2 linked regions of the Parashewanella spongiae genome follow. The protein of the gene in region 2 interacts with the protein of the main gene of each other region in a pairwise test. Links are inferred from orthologs where the notes say so. Each region holds a gene or a part of one and is shown on either strand. Other genes may lie near its edges.

Region 1 (7,813 bases), 250 kb from region 2 along the record:
ATTCTCGTCACTCTAGCACAGGCTGGAAACGAAGTAACGGTAGTGGGGTGAAGCAGTAGGGCAAACGGGTCTAAATTAGACAGCCAGTTTGCCCACAGTTAATACCTTCATCAAATATTCTTCATCCCAGCCCGCTTTTAAGCGTTTGCTTTTTATTCCTACTTTTGCTGTTTTCTCATTTTTCAGCATGTTGAGTGCTGTTTTATTCATGATAGCCATATTCTCTGCTGCGTTTCCACTTCTTAACCGACATGAGTCTTCATCAAAGCTTACACCCAGTTGCCAGTGGAGTTTATTTTCAACAAACCAATGAGAACGTATTGCATTTGAGATAAACTCAGCTTTAGGTTTCAAATGACTACTGATGTAATAGCGTCTTTCCATGGTCTTCTCTATCCCTTTTTGTTCCCTAGTAGATTCTACGACTACAATGCTGTTTAAGCTTGACCATCTACTATGGCGTTTTCTGAGCCACTCTACGTCAGACGTGACCCAAACTTTTCTTTGTTCAATTCGACCGTGATCTTTATCGACTTCCTCAAACATATCGCAGTGAATTTTTTTAAATCTAGACTCGAGTTCTGTATCTAAAAATAATTTGATATCTTCAAAGAACTCACCTTGGCTACCTTTAAGGGCGAAAATATAATTAGCTTTTTTTTCAATGATTTTATCTGCAATTTTAAACTGGCAACCCATTGCATCAGTGGTAATGGTTGCCCCTTTAATATCGAGGAGCTCTAACAACTTAGGAATGGCTGTTATCTCGTTGCTTTTACCGTCAACTTTCATTTGCCCTAAGCAAAGATTATTTTTTACTGACCAAGCATTAACGATATGTATTGCTGGAACTTCATTCACTTTATCCAGAGTTCTTCTGAGTGTCTTGCCATCAGGAGGAATGATATCTTCGTCAATTGTACAAAGGTATTGCGCCCACGCTATAAAAGCGGCATGAAAAGCCTTAGGACATAAGCGGTTGAGAACATCGTTAAAGGTATCATGGCTTGGGACACCATGAGGCATATCTAAAAAAGTTTCGAACCATTTTTTCTTCGATTTCCCATATTCTTCAATAGCATTGAAATTATCGCAGCCACAGATAACCGCACATAGAGTAATGGTTATAATGTTAATCAGAGGATGATGTAAAGTTCGTGACATACGAGGGTCGGGTAGGCCATCAAAAAAGTCGCTGATTGTCGTAGTTTTCATAGAAATTAACAAGCAAAGACTATTATAAACCACGATCGCTATAGTTTGGCAAACGATCAAATTTGATTGCTTATTTTTGACCCGTTTGCCCTATAGCGGTAGGACTTACGCATTGACAGGTTTGCGTAGTTAATGATAATCCTTCAAAAATCTAAATATTGTAACTGATGATAAGAAGTACCACTCGACCAACTATAGCCCGCTGCAATTTAACTATGTATATGGGATTTTTGATCAGTGAGCCCAAGTCATCCACTTGCACTCGATTGTCCGAGGTAACTGGTATTTCTCATCACAGTGTAAACCGTTTTCTTCAAAGAGAACTGTTTGAACCATTTGATTTATTTAATGAAATAAAAACCAGCGTCAACTTGATTGGTGGCACTCTTAGCGTTGATGACAGCGTTCTGGATAAACCTTATAGCAAGTATATGGCACTTGTTGGACATTTTTGGTCAGGTAAGCATCATCGAGTTGTGAAAGGGATTAATCTCATCACTTTATACTACACAGATCCAGATGGTCAGCACATGCCAGTCAATTATCGTATTTATGATAAGTCTGAAGGCAAAACTAAAAATGATTATTTTCAGGATATGCTGGGTGAAGTCTTAACATGGGGTTTGAAGCCAGCATTTGTCACGGGAGACTCATGGTACAGCGGCTGAAGAAGGTAAAAAATCACCAAACAGGTTTTATGTTTGCAGTTGAAAGCAATAGAGCAGTATCGCTTGAAAAGGGAAAGTGGCAGCAAGTTCAAGCCCTAGATGTACCTGATGATGGTCTCGAAGTCTGGTTGAAATACTTTGGTAAAGTGAAACTTTTTCGGACGATGCTAAAAGACCAGCAACGCCATTATGTTGTCTACTTACCAGAAGGCAGCTTTAACTATTTGCTGAGAAAAGAGTTTTTAAGCATCCATGACCATCACTGGCAGATTGAACAATATCATCGTACAATTAAACAAGTCTGCCATATTGAGCACTTTCAAGTACGCAATGAGCAACCTATAAGAAATCATATAGTTGCATCAATTTGCAGCTTTGTTCATCTTCAAAAAATGCAGGCTGCTGATGTCATATCTAATGTGTATAAACACCAACGTGATCTTTACAAGGGTGTAGTCGCAGGTTTTATTGCAACATTTTCAGAAGGTAAAAGTTGTCTCGAACCAAAATTTCAAAATTCTGTCAATGCGTAAGTCCTAAGCGGAATAAGGGATACAGGTAGAGTGTTAAATATACACAAGAATACAGTGATAAACGCCATTAAAAAAAATAAAAGAGCATTGTCCACGTAAATCCTAATTACACTCAAAGAGATAGCAACTCAAACATTGAAATCGATATAGAGTTGGTCTGCGAAGAAGCAGAGATCGATGAGCAATGGTCATTTGTAGGTAAAAAGGTTAACCAGAGGTGGCTATGGCATGCCATAGACCATAGTACGAATACAGTTGTAGCTTATGTCTTGGGGAAAAGAACAGACGAGGCTTTCAAAGAGTTACAGACATTGCTCGAGCCACTAGGCATAAAGAAATATTATACCGATGACTGGGGTGCGTATAAGCGAAATTTGCCACCAGAACAGCATGAAGTAGGAAAAACTAATACCCAAAAGATTGAGAGGAAAAACCTCAATTTTAGAACTTGGATTAAAAGGTTAGCACGAAGAACGATTTGTTTTTCAAAGTTAGAAAGTATGCACGATACGGTAATAGGTTTGTTAATCAATCGAGTAGAATTTGGGATTGATATTCATGCCTACCACTAAATTAGCCCACTACCCTCAAGTTCAACCGTAAATACCATAAAGTGAATTCATCCATTGAGTGAATGCTTGACGTTTGTAAACTGGCTAAAGTTACCGCTTGCTGAGTGAGAGATTAATTACTGTAATTGGTATAAAAACAAGAGTGTCGATTAATTGCAGCTTAAGCCTGTGTTGGTAAGTTGTGTGCTACCCGTTTTTCTAATTTCAAGCCCGATGGCATTTGCATTCTTAGAATTAGGACAGTAACTCAAAGTAATTGGGTTGTCTGTTGGTTGTCTGTCTGGTAATCCATTTATTTTACCTGAGCCTAAAAAAGTAAAAGTTGTTGGTGTGAGCATAACGGTATCATTACGATTAAATGCCCCAGTTTCTCTTAAGATCATGCGGGCTGGTTGAACTCTATCTGCGCTTTGACCTGGAACAAGTGGTGCTTGAGGTACATCGAAAGTAAAAACCTGTATTCCAGTGTTCCAATTGCCATCACAACCATTTGCTGGACATACTTCCACGCTGATGTCATAGCTCATGGCTTGGTTACGAGCAAAAGCGAGTGTGGTTTGAATCTTATTAATACTTTGTTCAGCGCGAACATTTTGATAAAACGAATTCAATGAAGGTGCACCAACGAGGATTAAAATCGCGGCAATGGCAATGGTGACCATAGCTTCCACTAATGTGAATCCGCGAATGTATCTCATTTTTTGTTACCTAAAATGATTCATGATTTTAGAGTATATTGAAAAACTGTGAAAGTTTCAGTAGAAAAATGGTTTAATGTTCGAATTCAGTTAGTTGAACACGTGATGACAGCGTCTTGAGAATAACGAATTCTACCAGCAAAGTTAATGATAACAGCTTTAGAAGATTCATTATCTGCTTCGTCAGGGCAATATGTTAATGTTCCAGCAGCTCCAAAAGTAGTCCCATCTGGTTGAAATTTAATGGAGATTGCACGGTTAAATTGAACAATATCCTTGTCATGAAAGGCGCTCACATGAATCAAAATAGACTGCGGTGTATCGGGTACATCATTTCTATCACTATCAATAAAAACGATCATACCGTTTTTCCAATTATTTTTACCATTATTACACTGGCTTCCATTTTTGGGGCAAACGGTAATGTTTTGACCGAGACTGATTGCATGGCTGCGAGCAAAATATAAGGCTTGATGGATTTGCTTGATTCCGCTGTCAGCTCTCGTATTTTGATATAGGCTATTAAGTGACGGGGCACCAACAGTCAGCAATATTGCAGCAATTGAAATTGTTACCATTAATTCTATGAGCGTAAATCCTTTTAGCCTGTTCACGGTTTCATCCTTGAAATCCTGTATAGCGAACAAATTTTACTCTATAAAGTATGGCATGTTAATAACAATCTTGTACTTTGGCGATATTACATATTATGTTGACATCAACGATTGAGGCTGGCTCTATCAATACGTGTTTTATAAGGCTAAAATGTTAACAACAAGTACTTGTATCAAAACAGCTAGGAGCGGTTGATGAAAAGAGTTGAGGCGATCATAAAACCTTTCAAATTAGATGATGTTAGGGAATCACTCGCTGATATTGGCATCACAGGCATGACGGTTATGGAAGTGAAAGGCTTTGGTCGACAAAAGGGGCACACTGAACTTTACCGTGGCGCAGAGTACATGGTTGATTTTTTACCGAAAGTTAAAATTGAGCTTGTCATTCAAGATGAATTATTAGATCAAGCTATTGATGTTATTGTTGAAACGGCTCGAACAAATAAAATCGGTGACGGGAAAATTTTTGTTACAGATATAGAAAGGGTCATTCGTATTCGTACAGGCGAAGAAAACGAAGACGCGATCTAATTCATTTATTATGTGTGGTCGATAGAGGGAAGCTATGACAGTAAAAAAGATTGTCATCGTTGGCGGTGGTGCTGGCGGTTTAGCATTGGCATCAAAACTAGGGAGACGTCTCGGGCATAAAGCTGATTTTGATATCTGCTTAGTTGATAAAAGCCCTATTCATATCTGGAAACCTAAACTGCATGAAGTGGCTGTTGGAGCCATCGATAAATCGATTGATGGCTTACTTTATCGCGATCACAGCTTAAAAAATGGTTATCGCTTTATACGCGGTGAAATTGAAAATTGCGACCATAGCAATAATACTTTTCAGCTTGCGCCAGTATATGCGGCAGATGGTGAATTGTTACTTGCGACGCGTACTATTGAATATGATTTTCTGGTGCTTGCTTTAGGCAGTGTTTCTAATACGTTTGGTACCAAAGGTGCCGATGAACATTGTATCTTGCTCGATAACTTAAATAGTGCAGAGCTCTTTCATCAAAAGTTACTTGATGCATTGCTTCAATTAAGTGAATCAGCAGATAAAAAAGTGAGCATTGGTATTGTAGGAGCAGGAGCTACAGGGGTTGAACTCGCAGCTGAATTATTTCACGTGATCGAGTCAGTTAAAGAATTTGGTTATGTCAATGTCACTCAACACCATCTCGATGTGCATTTACTGGAAGCATCACCGAAAATACTCCCTCAATTGCCGGAAAAAGTAAGCGCTCGGGCACAGTCCTTATTAGATCGAATTGGTATAAAGCTTCACATAGGCGTTCAAGTTAAAGAGATCTCTAAAGAAGGCTTTATTACTCATGACGGTAATACAGTTCCAGCAGACATAAAGGTTTGGGCTGCAGGAGTCAAAGGTCCAGATGTTTTTTCTCAGTTTACCACTTTGCCTGTGACCAAACGTAATCAAATAGAAGTTGACTCGTTTATGAAAGCGATTGGTACTGAAAATGTATTTGCTATTGGAGATTGTGCTGAATTGAAATTAGCTGATGGGAGCTTTGTTCCGCCGAGAGCACAAGCTGCCGATCAAATGGCACAGCAGCTTTATAAAAACTTGATAAAGCGATTTACTGGCCGTAAACAAAAACCTTTTGAATACCGTGATTACGGCTCTTTGGTGTCCCTAAGCCGTTTTTCAGCCGTTGGTAATTTAATGGGCAGTTTACGCTCAGGACAATTTTTTGTTGAAGGGCACCTTGCAAGAGTTATGTATATGTCTTTATATCAGAGACATCTTTCAAGTCTCTTTGGATGGTTTTCTGCCATTATTTATCGAATGGCTAAAAAGATGTTGCGTTGGCACAGACCAAAACTTAAATTGCATTAACTATATATGCGATTTAAGAGTAGCGATTAAAGAATATTGATATTTAGTGCGGGGTTAATTAAGAATATTGAAGTTGAAAATGGTGCCGACACCAAGAGTCGAACTCGGGACCTACTGATTACAAGTCAGTTGCTCTACCAACTGAGCTATGTCGGCGTATCATCATTAACGATGAAGTGGTGCCCGAACCCGGAATCGAACCAGGGACACGAGGATTTTCAATCCTCTGCTCTACCGACTGAGCTATTCGGGCGATGCTCTTAATTAAAAGAGGAAATGGTGCCGACACCAAGAGTCGAACTCGGGACCTACTGATTACAAGTCAGTTGCTCTACCAACTGAGCTATGTCGGCGTATCATCATTAACGATGAAGTGGTGCCCGAACCCGGAATCGAACCAGGGACACGAGGATTTTCAATCCTCTGCTCTACCGACTGAGCTATTCGGGCTTACCAATTGCATTGAGAAATAACAGTTTTGTAAGCCATTGCCTCTCAAAGCGGGGCTCATAATATAGCGGGATACTGCGGGCTGCAAGTCCTTTTTAGATTATTTGAGTTAATTGCCCAGTTACTGTGCAATTACTTGAGGGTGGTTGTTTCTGTTTATTTGTTTAGACAAAAGGGCTCAAGCTACATTCGGTGCTTGAGCTCCTTTCATAAATGTCAAGAAACCCTATAGTGCGTTTTTAAATATTTGACAAATTTCTTCATGTGTCGCTTGTTTTGGATTGGTAAATCCACATGCATCTTTTAATGCATTATCCGCGAGTGTTGGAATATCTTTTTCTTGAACGCCAAGCTTAGTTAAGTTTTCTGGAATGCCTACCGCAGCAGAAAGCTCTTTAATTGCTTTGATTGCCGCCTGTGCGCCTTCTTCATCAGAAAGAGCAGAAACATCAACTCTCATGTTTGCAGCAACGTCTTTTAAGCGTTGAGGTACAACTTGCGCGTTGTACTCTTGTACATGAGGTAACAGTAGTGCATTACAAACACCGTGAGGTAAGTCATAAAAGCCACCGAGTTGATGTGCCATTGCGTGCACATAGCCTAAGCTTGCATTATTAAATGCCATTCCAGCTAAAAATTGTGCGTAAGCCATTTGCTCTCTCGCATCAGTATCTTGGCCTGACTTAACCGCCTTGACCAAATTATCTTGAATTAGCTCAATGGCTTTTAGTGCGCAAGCGTCAGTAATAGGGTTTGCTGCCGTGGAGACATAAGCTTCAATTGCGTGAGTTAATGCATCCATTCCCGTTGCAGCAGTTAATGAAGCAGGCTTCTTTTTCATCAGTTCAGGATCATTGACTGATAAAATCGGCGTGGTGTTTTTATCAACAATTGCCATTTTAATATGCCGAGATTCATCAGTAATGATGCAAAATCGAGTCATTTCACTTGCTGTTCCAGCCGTTGTATTGATCGCAACTAATGGCATTTGTGGTTGTTTTGATACATCCACGCCTTCGTAATCTTTAATGCTGCCACCGTTAGTTGCTACCAATGCAATGCCCTTTGCACAGTCATGAGGTGAACCCCCACCGAGAGAAATTACAAAGTCACAATCGTTTTCTTTGAGTAATGATAAACCTGCTTCGACATTGCCTACAGTTGGGTTCGGTTGAACGCCATCAAAAATAACTGATTGAATG
Region 2 (8,041 bases):
AACAGCGCCATTTCGACTGTAGTTTCTCCAAAATAATGCAAGCAATACTACTGGGCCAAATGCCGCTCCAAAACCAGCCCAAGCGTAGCTGACTAATGTTAATACATCACTTTTGGGATCCAAAGCGATCACCCCTGCAATGATTGCAATAGTAATAACACTTGCACGTCCAATCAGTAATAACTCTTGAGTTGACGCTTTTGGTCTTATCCAACGTCGATAGAAGTCTTCCGTTATCACGCTTGAGCAGACCAAAAGTTGAGAATCAATGGTACTCATGATTGCCGATAAAATTGCCGCAATCAATAAACCGCCAATCCAAGGGCTGAAGGCTGCCTGAGTCAAGTGGATGAAAACGGTTTCTGCATTGTCTAAAGGCGTAGCCGAAAAATGTACGGCGCCTGCTAGACCAACAGCTAAAGCACCAAATACCGAAACGAGCATCCAGCTCATGCCGATACGACGAGATACCTTTAAATCATTAGGATCACCAATAGCCATAAAGCGGGCAAGGATATGTGGCTGTCCAAAGTAGCCAAGTCCCCATGCGAGGAGAGAGAATAAGCCAATCAACGTGGTTTCATCGTTGATTATCGACAACATACTTGGATCAAGTTGTGACAAGTTTTGTAGGTTTTCTGGAGATGAAAAAATCGCCACAGGAACAATAAGTAGGGCGGCTAACATTAAGCAACCTTGAAAAAAGTCCGTCCAACTTACTGCAAAGTAACCGCCAATGAAAGTGTAAGAAACAATAATGATACTGCCTACCAATAACGCGTAGGCATAATCAAGACCGAATACTTTTTCGAATAAAATTGCGCCGCCAACCATGCCAGAAGATGTATAAAAGGTGAAAAATATTAAAATAGTCACCGCAGAGATAATCTTTAAAATGCCTTTATGATCATTAAATCGTTTTTCGAAAAAATCTGGCAATGTTAAGGCATTATCAGTGAACTGTGTGTAGATACGAAGTCGCTTAGCCACAAAAATCCAATTGAGCCAAGCACCGATGAGTAGGCCTATACCAATCCACACTTCGCTGAGTCCACCGACATAAACGGCACCGGGTAAACCAAGTAACAACCACCCTGACATATCAGAAGCGCCAACGCTAAGAGCAGTCACTCCAGGCCCCATTTTTCGGCCACCTAAGATATAGTCATCTACGCTGTTTGTTGCTTTATAGGCCCAGAAGCCTATCAGTAACATCAAGATTAGATAGCCTGAAAATGTAATTAAAAGAGGGGTGTCGATACTCATGTATTTTCCCTGTGGTAATTTTATTTTTGAAAAATATTACCAGAGTTATGACGTATTAACTATTTTGTGATGTAGATCATTTGATAAGGTGTAAAAAACACCAGCCTAAGAGGGGCTGGTGTTCAATTTTAAAGGGTTATTTTTATGTACACATTGAGTTTTAATCAACAATTCTCAATAGTTCGTTCACACCTACTTTACTACGAGTTTTAGCATCCACTTTTTTTACAATGATCGCCGCGTATAAGTTATAAGTCCCGCATTTCGAAGGTAGCGTGCCTGAAACAACAACCGATCCAGCAGGTACTCGACCGTAATGAATTTCGCCCGTTTCTCTATCAAAAATTCGTGTACTTTGACCAATATAAACGCCCATCGAAATAACACTGCCTTCTTCGACAACGACACCTTCAACGATTTCAGAACGGGCGCCAATAAAGCAGTTGTCTTCAATAATGGTTGGGCCAGCTTGTAATGGTTCTAACACACCGCCGATGCCTACACCGCCAGATAAATGCACATTTTTACCAATTTGGGCACATGAACCAACGGTTGCCCAAGTATCAACCATAGTGCCTTCATCTACATACGCACCTAGGTTGACGTAAGATGGCATTAATACAGTATTTTTACCGATAAATGAGCCTTGACGAACGGTAGCTGGTGGAACAACTCGAACCGCTTCTTTTTTAAATTGTGCTTCATCGTAATTTGCAAATTTTAATGGGACTTTATCGAAATATTTGGTTTCGCTGCCATCAATAACTTGATTGTCAAAAATTCGAAAAGAAAGTAGTACAGCTTTTTTAAGCCACTGATTAATCTGCCATTGACCATCTATTTTTTCTGCTACTCTAGCTTCGCCTGAGTCGAGTAAATTAATGGCGGTATTGATGTCTTGTTTCAGTTCCGAACTCACCGAAGTTGGTGTGATTTGGTTACGCTCCTCAAAAGCAGCTTCAATACGTTGACGTAACGCTTGCATTGGATTACTCCCAGTAAAATTTAGATTAATGTTTTAAATGAGTTAATGTTTTTATCAACGCTTGTTTTAATTCTTCCTTTTGAGATGAACTAAGAGGCTGGCCAGCATTGTTTTTTAGCCTGAAAAAGTCTTCGGCACGTTCCCCAATAGTGGAAATTTTTGCACCGACAATAGTGACATCGCATTGATAAAAAATATCAGCAACTTTAGCCAATAATCCCGGCCTATCTAAGGTGATGAGTTCCATCATCGTTGTTCCATTACGGGTGCTGGGTAAAAATGTCACTTTTGTTTTCACTGTAAAGCTTTTCATTTTACGAGAAATTTTCTTAAATTTCGGTAAATTTGTCGTATTAGTCTTTAATGCTTTTGAGAGTGTGCGCTGTAATGATTGGATACGGGAACTGCTTGAAACCGTCTTACCTGTTCTTTCAAGAATAATAAAAGTATCCAATACGTATTCAATTTTTGAGGTCATGATATTAGCATCATTAATGCTGATATTCTTGTTGTCTAATATCGCCATTACTGTAGCAAATAACTTTGGGCGGTTTTCACAATAAACAAAAACTTCGGTGCCACCACGACTCATGTGCTTAGATATTTGAACTAAAGGCTCATTTGAACCATGTTTTAAAATGGCGCTTGTATGCCAAACAACTTGATTGGGATTGTGACGTAAAAAGTAGTCCGCATTAAAGGTTTGCCATAATTTTTCAATTTCAACTTCAGTTACGCCACGTTTTATAAGCTCACTTTTCGCTTTGGCTTGGTGTTCTCTGACTCTGGCTCGCATGTCTATGGGCTTTTCTTTACCACGAGTCAATACACGTTGAGTTGAAAAGTACAGATCTTTTAAGAGTGAATCTTTCCAGCTATTCCAAATGTTTTCGTTAGTCGCCCTGATATCGGCCACAGTGAGACAATATAAGTAGTTGAGATGATCATTGTCTCGGACCTTGTCAGCGAAATCTACGATAACATCCGGATCTGAAATGTCTCTACGCTGAGCAACGGTTGACATCAATAAATGTTGTTCCACTAACCAGCAAACAATACGACCATCATGATCGTTCAATTCATGAAGTTTACAGAATTCCTCAGCATCTCTTGAACCAAGAATACTATGGTCTCCGCCTCGACCTTTACCTATATCATGAAAAATAGCCGCTAAAACTAATAATCCGCGTTTAGGGAGTTGATTAGCCACTATTGATGCTAAAGGGAATTCGTCTTTAAATTCCGGCTGGAAAAAACGGTCAAGATTTTTTAATAATCGGTGAGTGTGCTCATCAACAGTATATGCATGAAACAAATCAAATTGCATTTGTCCTTCAATTTTACGCCACTCTGGTAAATAGCTGCTCATGATATTGTGTTTATGCATGAGTGATAGCGCTGATATGCCTTTAGGGTGGCGTAATATTTCCATGAATATTTTACGACAAGCAGGCTCTAGCATTAAAGGCTGTGTCAATAAGCGTCTTGCTCTTCGAAGTGTGCGTAATGTTGGTGCAAAAATCCCCGTAATACTTGGATATTTTAATGTGATGGCAAATAATTCGAGCAGTTGCTCTGGCTGGCTGAAGTCGACACCGGGTAAGGCTTCAATAAAGTTTCCCCGACGTTGATAACGTTTATTGATCGGGCGGACTTCTAAGGTTTTACTTTGCTTTAATGTTGCTCTAAAAAAGAGTTGCAGTAGCATTTGATTAAGCTCCATTACTCGACGTATTGTCTGGTAATAGCGTTTCATCATTTGTTCAACAGCAAGCTGAGTGGCATCCTCAAAACCCATAAGATCAGCAACATCACGTTGAAAATCAAACAGTAGACGGTTTTCATCTCGCCCAGCGATGATGTGAAGGGCAAATCTTAGATCCCACAAAAAATTACGACACTGAATGAGCTCAGCCAGCTCAATTTTTTCAAGAAAGCCATGTTCGACCAAATCTTCAAGGTGAGTAACATTAAAGTGGCGCATGGATACCCAAGTAATAGTCTGAATATCTCGAAGCCCGCCGGGGCAGCTCTTTAAGTTGGGCTCAAGATTAAATGCACTGGATTTTTCGTGCCGTTCATCTTGTTCTTGTCGCTTAGCTGTATAAAATTCTTGAGCAGGCCAAAACTTAGGTGAGCAAACTTGTTGCTGAAGTTGAATAAATAGTTTTGTGTCTCCTGCTATTAATCTTGCTTCAAGCAGCGCGGTAGCAATGGTGAGGTCATCTTTTCCGAGTTGAATGCTTTGCTCAAGAGTGCGAACACTATGCCCAATCTCTAGACCAACATCCCATAGATAAGCAATAAATGTCTCTAATAAAATTTGCAGAGTTTTTGATAGTTCACCATCAAATAAAAAGAGTAAATCGACATCAGAATGAGGGTGAAGTGCGCCACGTCCATAACCGCCAACAGCAATCAGTGCTATGGAATGATCAACTATACCGCACTGTTGCCAAGCATTCTGCAACAAAGAGTCAACAGCATCACAACGGCATTGAACAAGTTCTACGATATTATGCTTTCGTTTAAACCTATCTAAAAGGTGTTCATTTTGTGTAATGAGAGCTGCTTTGACTTCCTGTGCAGTGTTATTCATTTCGTCCCTAGCTTTATTGTTAAATTATTTATGATTAATAACGCGCGGCAAGTCTTCTTCAGCACGTAAAGTGAGCACTTCAACGCCTTTTTCTGTTACTAAAAGGGTGTGCTCCCATTGTGCTGAATTTTTTCCGTCTGATGTGCGGACTGTCCATTTATCTTCGGCATCAAGCACGGATGTGTGACGTCCAGCGTTGATCATGGGCTCAATTGTAAAACACATTCCGGGGCGTAATACTGTTTTATCATTATTTTTGTAATGAACGACTTGTGGTGATTCATGAAATCCTTCGCCGATACCGTGCCCACAGTAATCTTGAACGATAGAATACTTCTCTAACCCCGTCTTACTGGCTTTAATGAATTTTTCAATCGTGGTACCGATTTCGCCTAATCGCATACCTGGGCGCACTTTTCGAATTGCAAGGTATAAACTTTCTTGGGCAATACGGCATAAGCGTTTGTTTTTTGGGGTTACATCACCAATGAGGAACATCTTGGATGTATCACCATGGTAGCCATCTAAGATGACAGTAATATCTAAATTGACGATATCACCGTCTTTTAAAGGCGTGTCATTAGGAATACCGTGGCAAATAACATGATTGACAGAAGTACAAATGGACTTCGGAAAACCGTGATAATTAAGAGGGGCTGAAATGGCATTGTGTTCATCAGTAAATTTTGCACAAATATCGTTAAGTTCATTCGTAGTTACACCAGCTTTTACGCTAGGTGCAATCATTTCCAATACTTCGGCCGCTAACTTACCGGCCGCGCGCATTTTTTCAATTTGTTCTGCGGTTTTAATCACAATACTCATGCAATCTCTCTCAAATCTTGTAGTGATGGCGAAATAACCCTAATACCAGTTTATTATTGCATCAATTGCCGTTTTTATGGTATAAAGCGCGCCGTTGTGTTTAACCTTATTTTCTGAAAAATTTAATCGGTAATCCTAAAGGATGCTTAGACTAATTTTATCAGTCAAGGTAGAATATGACCGCCATTATACATGGCATTTAATTTAAATACGAAATCACACACGTATCGTCACGTTTATCGGGGTGCTGAAATTAATCATTTTGGTCGATTAAGCGGGATACGTGGAGGAATAACCCCTCTTTACTTATTAAGGTATTACAAATGAAACAAGTTTCAATGCGCGATATGCTGCAAGCTGGTGTTCACTTCGGTCACCAAACTCGTTACTGGAATCCAAAAATGAAGCCGTTCATCTTTGGTCCACGCAATGGTGTACACATCATTAACCTTGAGCACACTGTGCCAATGTTTAATGAAGCTCTAGCATTCATCAGCAACATTGCTGCTAAAAAAGGTAAAGTCCTTTTTGTTGGTACTAAGCGCGCAGCAAGTGAAGCAATTAAAGAATCTGCAATCGCTTGTGATCAATTCTATGTCGATCACCGTTGGTTAGGTGGCATGTTGACTAACTGGAAAACTGTTCGTCAATCAATCAAGCGATTGAAAGAGCTAGAAACTCAAGCTGTTGATGGTACTTTCGACAAGTTAACTAAGAAAGAAGCGCTAATGCGTACTCGCGAGCTAGACAAGCTTGAGAAATCTCTTGGTGGTATTAAAAACATGGGCGGCCTACCTGACGTATTATTCGTTATTGGTGCTGATCATGAGCATATCGCAATTAAAGAAGCGAACAACCTAGGTATTCCAGTTGTTGCTATTGTTGATACTAACTCAAACCCAGATGGCGTTAGCTACATTGTTCCAGGTAACGATGATGCGATGCGTTCAATCCGTCTTTATACTTCAGCTGTTTCTGAAGCTGCAAAATCTGGACGTGGTCAAGATTTAGCGGTTCAAGCTGAGCAAGACGGTTTCGTAGAAACTGTTTAATAAGGTGAGATGAAATTCATCTTCCTTAAAGAACCAATTTAATTAATTGGTTTCAGGAGCCTAAGGGCTCCTATTTTTTATTAGTCGAATTTTCTAAAGAGGATTTAACAATGGCAATTACTGCTGCCCAAGTTAAAGAATTGCGCGATCGTACTGGCGCAGGCATGATGGATTGTAAGAAAGCACTTACAGAAACCAAAGGTGACATCGAGCTTGCGATCGAAAACATGCGTAAAAGTGGTGCTGCTAAAGCTGCTAAAAAAGCAGGAAACATTGCAGCTGACGGTACTATCATCATCAAAAAAGGTGAAGGTTTTGCTGCACTTGTTGAAGTAAACTGCCAAACAGATTTCGTAGCGAAAGATGGTAACTTCTTAGGTTTTGCAAATGAAGTTGTTGATGCAGCTGTTGCTGAGCGTTTAGATATCGCAGCTCTTAAAGCAAAATTTGAAGACACACGTGTTGCATTGGTTGCTAAAATCGGTGAAAACATGAATATCCGCCGTGTTGAATATATTGAAGGTGCTAACCTTTCGACATATAGCCACGGTGCACGTATCGGTGTTGTTGTTGCTGGTGATGCTGACGAAGAGACGTTGAAGCACCTAGCAATGCACGTTGCTGCTTCTAAGCCTGAATTCGTAAACCCTTCAGACGTTCCTGCTGAACTTGTTGAGAAAGAAAAAGCTGTTCAAGTAGAGATCGCGATGAATGAAGGGAAGCCAGCAGAAATCGCTGAGAAGATGGTTATTGGTCGTATGAAGAAATTTACTGGTGAGATTTCTCTTACTGGTCAAATGTTCATCATGGAACCTAAAAAATCAGTTGGCGATTTCTTGAAAGAGAAAGGCGCTACTGTTTCTTCATTCATTCGTCTAGAAGTAGGTGAAGGGATCGAGAAAAAAGAAGAAGATTTTGCTGCTGAAGTAGCTGCACAAATCGAAGCGTCTAAAAACGCTTAATTTAGTTCATTAAATGAACTTATAAGGCCGTGGCATTTGCTGCGGTCTTGTTATATTCGTCATCGCAAAATATGATATTTCTGGTTTAACATTTGATATGCTTACTAAGCTGTCAAATCTTAAGGTAGACACAACAGGATAATAATTATGAGCACCAACCCAAAACCCGCATTTCGACGTATTTTATTGAAACTCAGTGGTGAAGCCCTAATGGGAGATGAAGGCTTTGGAATTGATCCAAAAGTTCTTGATCGTATGGCTCAAGAGATTAAAGAGCTGGTAGAACTAGGTCTTCAAGTTGGTGTTGTGATAGGTGGCGGTAATTTATTTCGTGGTGAAGGGCTCGCAGAAG

Evidence for each region.
Region 1: the proteins of glnD (region 2) and E2I05_RS17090 interact in binary tests that used the Escherichia coli proteins (3 or more experiments, as listed by UniProt). The link is inferred for Parashewanella spongiae from one-to-one orthologs.

The regions. Positions count from the first base shown.
Region 1 is NZ_CP037952.1:4,299,433-4,307,245, reverse strand. Bases 3,218-6,164 are described here. They hold E2I05_RS17090 (P-II family nitrogen regulator), read left to right. Parts: upstream 3,218-4,495; coding sequence 4,496-4,834; downstream 4,835-6,164. Other genes in these bases: E2I05_RS17085 (NAD(P)/FAD-dependent oxidoreductase), read left to right, coding at 4,869-6,161; E2I05_RS17095 (GspH/FimT family pseudopilin), read right to left, coding at 3,773-4,300; E2I05_RS17100 (GspH/FimT family pseudopilin), read right to left, coding at 3,218-3,686. Also shown: E2I05_RS17115 (ISAs1 family transposase), read right to left, coding at 76-1,215; more of E2I05_RS17100, read right to left, coding at 3,138-3,217; yiaY (L-threonine dehydrogenase), read right to left, coding at 6,838-7,813. UniProt on the Escherichia coli protein: P-II indirectly controls the transcription of the glutamine synthetase gene (glnA). P-II prevents NR-II-catalyzed conversion of NR-I to NR-I-phosphate, the transcriptional activator of GlnA. When P-II is uridylylated to P-II-UMP, these events are reversed.
Region 2 is NZ_CP037952.1:4,046,496-4,054,536, reverse strand. Bases 2,064-5,238 are described here. They hold glnD (bifunctional uridylyltransferase/uridylyl-removing protein GlnD), read right to left. Parts: upstream 4,851-5,238; coding sequence 2,277-4,850; downstream 2,064-2,276. Other genes in these bases: map (type I methionyl aminopeptidase), read right to left, coding at 4,875-5,238; dapD (2,3,4,5-tetrahydropyridine-2,6-dicarboxylate N-succinyltransferase), read right to left, coding at 2,064-2,251. In the rest of the region: sodium/proline symporter PutP, read right to left, coding at 1-1,266; more of dapD, read right to left, coding at 1,427-2,063; more of map, read right to left, coding at 5,239-5,675; rpsB (30S ribosomal protein S2), read left to right, coding at 5,999-6,727; tsf (translation elongation factor Ts), read left to right, coding at 6,838-7,689; pyrH (UMP kinase), read left to right, coding at 7,837-8,041.